Regions from separate parts of the Shewanella sp. BC20 genome, predicted to be linked through region 2. Evidence: riboswitches for the same ligand, from Rfam matches in the RefSeq annotation. Region 2 holds a riboswitch; the other holds the start of a gene.
What was found. A riboswitch is a leader RNA that binds a small molecule or an ion and turns the genes downstream of it on or off. The one in region 2 is predicted to bind thiamine pyrophosphate.
Positions count from the first base shown of each region.

Region 1 (3,425 bases), on a different contig from region 2:
TCCTTCGGCGTCACATAGCAGAGCATGGCGCAGCCATACCACGCGATCATCGCCGCGCCGATCCCTGAGGTGAAATGATCGTAACCCGGCGCAATATCGGTAATTTGAGGCCCTAGGGTATAAAACGGCGCCTCGGCGCAGTGGATAAGCTGCTTATCCATATTCTCCTTGATAAGTTGCATCGGGATATGTCCAGGCCCTTCGATAATGGTCTGCACATCATATTCCCAAGCGATTTTGACCAGCTCGCCTAAGGTCTCAAGCTCGGCAAACTGTGCCTCATCATTGGCATCGGCAATCGAGCCTGGACGCATACCATCGCCTAATGACAGCGACACATCGTAGGCCACGCACAGCTCGCAAATCTCACGGAAATGGGTATAGAGGAAGTTTTCTTGATGGTGGCTCAAGCACCATTTGGCCATAATCGAGCCGCCGCGGGACACAATTCCAGTCACCCGTTTGGCGGTCATGGGCACATAGCGCAATAACACGCCCGCGTGGATGGTAAAGTAATCGACGCCCTGCTCCGCTTGCTCAATCAAGGTATCGCGAAATACTTCCCAGGTCAGGTGCTCGGCAACCCCATTCACTTTTTCAAGTGCTTGATAAATCGGCACTGTGCCAATAGGCACTGGCGAGTTGCGGATAATCCATTCGCGGGTTTCATGGATATAGCGCCCAGTGGACAAGTCCATCACAGTGTCCGCGCCCCAACGGGTTGACCAGACAAGCTTTTCGACTTCCTCCTCAATGGAGGACGTGACCGCCGAGTTACCGATATTGGCATTCACTTTCACTAGAAAGTTACGACCAATAATCATAGGTTCGGCTTCAGGGTGATTGATATTTAACGGAATAATGGCGCGGCCACGGGCAATTTCATCACGGACAAATTCAGGGGTAATCGGTTTACCAATCACAGCGCCAAAGGATTCACCTTGGCCGCGGCGGTTTAAGATTTCGTCCTGTACCTCGGCGAGCGCCATATTTTCCCGAATCGCCACATACTCCATTTCAGGAGTAATAATCCCTTGGCGGGCATAGTGTAATTGGCTCACGCGTTTACCCGATAAGGCGCGGCGAGGACGAACAATCGCACTTGAACCGGCTTCGAAGCGCAGATGATCGAGCCCATCATCCTTGAGGCGCTGCTGGGTAAAATCTGAGGTCGCACAATCAAGCACTTCGGTATCTTGGCGCTCGATAATCCAAGGTAATCTGAGCTTGGCTAAACCTTGGCGCACGTTAATTTGTGCAGCCGGATCGGAATAAGGACCGGCGCAGTCGTACACAGGAATGGGAGGATTTTTCTCGACTATGGGCGCGGTCGCAGTGCCGCCAATCCGCGTATCGGTTTGCAGAATTTGCCGCATCCCTACACGGAGATCCTCACGGCTTCCCTGCAAATACAACTTTTGCGAATTAGGGTGTTGTAATGGTTTAAGGGTATCGATAAAGGCTTGCGCCTGGGCGCGCGCCGCACGGCGGCTCGTTTGCCCTTGGGCATTAACGGCAATCGATTCTGAGGACGATTCTAAACTGGACATAAGCAATCTCACTTTAACAAATAAAAATGGGGTTGCTTGTCTGGAGACTTGAGTGTTGAAGCTGAGCCGTGCAAACCCTAAGCAGATTTGCGGACTCAATAACGACTAAATCGGTGGGTTAATACAGGGCAAAAGGTGGCCGCTGATACGATTTAATGGATGTTATTATGCTTGTTTCCTTCGCAGGTTTTAACCTGATCAGGTTCAACGGATCCCGAATAAACGGTCTCAGCCAAGAGGCACTCCGACAAGATGGGCAAAAGTATAGGCAGAAGCGCAGCGAACAAACAAGCGTAATTTCAGAATAAAAATTAAATTATCAATCAAAATAAAAGAATGAATAAAGCATTGTATTTAAACACTTTCTATTTTGATTCGTTATAAGATCGCTGATTAAAGCTATTTTTAGTGAAAAATTATCATCGTTATTTTTTAACCTTTTGACCGCTTTACCATCATTTTATCGAGCTGCGCCTTAATGGCATCGTCAATTTCTTGGTTCATTTTCTTGCCACTGCAATCGAAGGGGAAACCTAAATTCTCGGCATAGGGATTAATTTGGGTGCCCACCTTAACAACCCGATAGCAGGTATCCCCTTTACGGACAATTCGATTGGGATCCAGTTCTAAATCCAAACTGCTGGGGCCGCTAAAATCGTCGGCATTGGGCACAATCAGCACCTCCATCTCAGGGCTCATTTCAGACAAATTCGACCGTTTGCTGTAATGATTTGCCTGCTCTAACACTAAATCATCCAAGACTTGCTCACGCTGGCGCTCAAAATAGCGCTGGGTAAATAATCCCACGCTGCCTGCCGCCCCGCCGCCGCTTTGCCCACTTGCCGCTGACTGCTCTGTACTTACCGCTTGTGCCGAGCTTGATTGGATTTCTGCCTTTTGAGGCTTAACAGCTTCTTTCTCACTCTGCTGGGTTTGGCCCTGAGTTGAAGCGTTAGGTGTTGAGGCGTTAGGCACTGATGTGCTTGGTACTGGTGCTGTTGATTCTGTTACTTCTGATGCTTTTACTTTTGATAATTGGGCACTGACTTCAGGAGGTTTTGTAATCTGCTCAGTGGGTTTTGGCATCGGCTTTACCGTACTAGGCGCTGAAGTTATCGGCTCGCGAGAAACCGCAGACTCTTCCACTGAGATATCTTGAGCCGAATCCGCAGGAGCGGTTTGCGTTGGCGGCGCATAAATAAAATATGCCTTTAATGCTTTGGTTGCAGTTCGAGCATTGGCTGAAGATTCGCTAAACGACAGCCCTAACTGCTCCGACTGGGTTCGCCATAAAAAAATTAATAATAACAGCAGTAAGCCATGGCCCAAGATGACCCAAAGTAATAGCTTAAGATTGAAGTAATGCGACCACTCTCGCCAACTGAAGCCTAAGTTGGGTCTGAATGCGCTATCGCTCTCTCTTTGGTTAGCCTCACTCAAATTGAGGTTTATTGCACTCCCCAAGGGCTCTGCATGGGCGCTAAAAGAGGTAGCACAAAAAGGCATAGCGGAGAATGCTACGGTCTCGTCGTTTGTCACGCGGCTGTGCGCAACAAAACTGAGATCATCTTCTGGGGTAATAGTCGAACGAACAGGCAAAATCCATCCCTTAGTACTTTATGGACAAAGTACTTAACAAATCCATGATTACTACGGGGGATTAGAGAAAGCGTACCGCACAAAGTTCCAGGGCGTTGACATTAATCAGTCGTAAACAGGCACCATAATGTTGTACAACTAGATAAGAGCTTGCCTAAGTCTCAGTTGATAATGTGAACTTCAAAATAAATTAGCTTACACGTGTAAGCTAATTATGGCTTTCCAATTTACCAACTGATAGACTCAGTCATTATCGCCATCGAGTGGATCAACAGC
Region 1 covers NZ_NHRI01000003.1:205,214-208,638, reverse strand. The annotation lists gene thiC (phosphomethylpyrimidine synthase ThiC) at 1-1,550, opposite strand, end outside; TPP riboswitch at 1,709-1,807, opposite strand; gene CBX96_RS05135 (hypothetical protein) at 1,983-3,149, opposite strand.
Region 1: linked by a shared signal. The riboswitch ahead of thiC (phosphomethylpyrimidine synthase ThiC) and the one ahead of CBX96_RS03445 (TonB-dependent receptor) in region 2 are both predicted to bind thiamine pyrophosphate.

Region 2 (3,425 bases):
CGTCTCTAACCAACCTAGGCTTGAGTAAAACTGGAGATTATCGGTGGTATACCAAGTGGCGTCCAACTCGGCACCGTAGTTGTGTGAGCTACCCGCATTTTCAGTGTAGAGGATAAAGCGTTGTGGCTTATTAGGATCTTGCTGGGATGCGGCCACTTGCTGATCCTGTCTGTCCATATAGAACAGCGCCAGATTCGTGTCGATAAGTCCTTCAAACCAATGGGATTTAAGACCGATTTCGTAGTTATATAGGGTTTCGGTATCAAACTCTTTTTTATCATTGAGTTCGACTGGCAAGGTCATGTTAAAACCGCCCGCCTTGTAACCGCGCGCCACTCTGGCGTATACATTATGGGATTCATTCAGCACTTTGCTCAGCGCAATATGGCCGCCCCACATAGTTTCACTCGGGTCAAAATTATCATTGTTGGTGTCTGAGTAGTGGCTATTGCGACGCTCGACACGCAGTCCCACAGACAAGGCATAATCGGCGCCTAAATCCGTATCCAGCTGACCAAATACGGCGTAATTAGTTGCTTCATATTCAGAATCTAACACCTCATCGGGCCAAGTATTATATTCAGAATACAGTTGGTTATCTTCTTTAAGGTTCATCGCATAAACCCCAAGTAACCAGTCGATTGAGCCAGCAAAAATACGCCCTTGGTCGGTCGAGCTTAAGCGGAACTCTTGGGATAAGGTCTTACGCTGACCGGTTTTGTCCCAGAAGTAATCGTACTGACAAGGGGCGAGATTGCCCTCATCCTCACATTGCTTGGAGGCCCAATATTCAGGGTTAGCCCAATCGCCATCGTAACTATAATGGTGATCGGTATTGGCAAATGAAGTCAGCGAGGTTAACTCAAACGACTCTGCGCCCGAGTAAGTGGCTTTAAATCCTGCGCCCGTGGTGCGCTGGCTATCGACACCCGGCTGATCCGAAATAGTATGTTTAGGATCGTTGGTTAAGCTCCAGGCATCGTAGCCGTTATCAAAATCGGCATGCAGCAGAGTTAAATCGAGTTGCAGATTGTCGGTGGCATACCAGCGGAATTTAGCTCGGCCAGTAAATTCATCACGGCCATTGGTATCTTCTTTATTTAAATAGAGATTATCGCGATAACCGTTTTGTTGATGTTGCTGCAGCGACACGCGGTACAACAATTTGCCCGAATCGCTCAACGGCCCTGAGCTAAAACCGCTAAAGGTTTGCAAATCGTCATTGCCTAAAGAGACCTCGGCGCCATGTTCAAACACATCGGTCGGGTCATTACTCTTAAGGTAAATCAAGCCCGCTAACGCATTGGCGCCATAGCGGGTACCCTGCGGGCCGCGTAACACTTCGACTTGCTGCAGATCGTACATGCTCGACACCATACCGATACCAGATAAATCAATATCATCAATGATATAACCCACAGATGAGTTAGGCGCACCTTGATATTGCTCCTGCTCTCCTACGCCGCGGATCTGGAAATACTTAGGACGTGAGCTGCCACCCGACCAGTTGAAGTTAGCAATAGAATTCATCACGTCTTCAAAGTGCTGGGCACTTTCATCTTGAATTTGCTGGGCATCGATAACGGTAATGCTCGATGGCATTTTCTCTAAACTGGCACTGCGAAAATCTGCAGTCACCACCATGATTTCCATATCATTGCTAGGCTCAGGTTTATCGATAGCATCGGTTTGCGCCCATGCGGCCGTGCTTAACGCAGCCGAAATGGCCAGCGCTAATGGCGCACGCGTTAACGAAAAGGAGAAGTTGGAACTCTTGGTAGACTTTTTGTTATACATAGGACCTCAAATACATGTTTGAGATCCGGCAACGAATAAGCGATTCAGAAGTGTGCTGTTGATTGGCCCATTCCTACGCCGGTATTAGCCGGATCAGGTTCTAAGGGTTCGTCTGATGACATCTCAGTCTGCCACTTTGATTGGCAAACACCCCTTGGCGGCGCTAAGTATACATGACGAAAATCATAAAGTAGACACTCTTGTATCTGCACATAGGTAAATGACGCTTAGCTCACGCCATTTAAGCCCCGATTGAAACATCTGACAGCTCACAATCGGCCGATACAAACGCCCTTCTCTCCTTAGGCTGATTTGACCCAACATGCTTTCTAGTGCTATAGAAGGCGACGATTTTAAGTATGGTAGAAGGGTCAACTCAATGCAGCTAAAACCGTTAGCCAAGGGACGTTATAGCCAGCGATGGGAACAAGACTATCCTCTTATTGAAGCTGTGATTCTTAGCTGTATCAGCGAAGTCAAAATGCTCAAAAAAGGCGCTCACCTGATGACACAAGGTGAAGCCATAAACTCGCTGGTGTTAGTCAAGCAAGGCCGTGTATCGCTGGGGCACACCGCCAGAAATGGCCGTTGTTTCCAATTAGGGACTATCGATTGTGATTCGCAACTATTTGGTGAGATGGAGTTTTTTACCCAATACCAGTGCCAGCTGGACATCATCGCCAACGAGCCCTTGGAAATTTCGCTAATTAGCACCGAAAAGTTGCAACACTCCCTCGACCAACACCCACAACTGGCGCTGTTTTTTGCCAGTGCCATTGCGATTGATTACCAAGATACCGTCGATATTTTTACCCGCAGACTACTTTATCCCATCAGCTATAACGTGGCATTCGATATCTACCATGAGTATTTAAACGATTTACCCGTCGATGGTTTTAGTAAGCGTTATTTAGAGGCGGAGCGTTTTGGTACCACTGACAGAGTCTACCGACGGGCATTACAACATTTGGAAGAGCGCGGTTTAATCGAGCGTAAAAAAGAAGGCATTCGGATTAAAAACCTGAATGCACTTAAAGCTTTTGTCGAAGCAGGCATTTAACCCACTTCGACAACATCCATACTCGGCGGATATCAACTGAGTATGGGCCTTTAGCTTAACTTGCCGAAAGTGATTGTGCAGACATCGAAGGCTTCATCCGGCTCGATGCAATCAGCAGCATAAAGATTGCGGCGTAAAGTACGGGGATTACATACATCACGGTTTGTAAGCCGATAATACGCTCGAAGAACGAACTGATAGCCGGGCTAAACATGGCGCCCGTACTGCCACTGATCAAAATGTAGGAGACATTCTTGCTGCTGGCTTGCTTCACAAACGACACGCCATAGGCAATAAACGCATTGTAAAGTGCCGCGCAGACAAAGCCGTAACCGTAGGTTAAATAAGCAATCCAATTCAACTTGTCGGTAGTCACAATCACAAAGGTGATCACCATGGCTAAACCAATAATACCAACTAAGAAATGATGAATTTTTACCCGAGTCACGATTAAGGTTGAAATCAAAGCACCAATCAGCGCGGCAGACCAATATTGGGTAATGATATTGCCCGCCTCCTCAAATGGGATATCAAATTTTTGTTTTACAAATAACGGCGCCCACGTGAG
Region 2 covers NZ_NHRI01000002.1:213,207-216,631, reverse strand. The annotation lists gene CBX96_RS03445 (TonB-dependent receptor) at 1-1,797, opposite strand, end outside; TPP riboswitch at 1,851-1,962, opposite strand; gene CBX96_RS03440 (Crp/Fnr family transcriptional regulator) at 2,177-2,857, shown strand; gene tsgA (MFS transporter TsgA) at 2,913-3,425, opposite strand, start outside.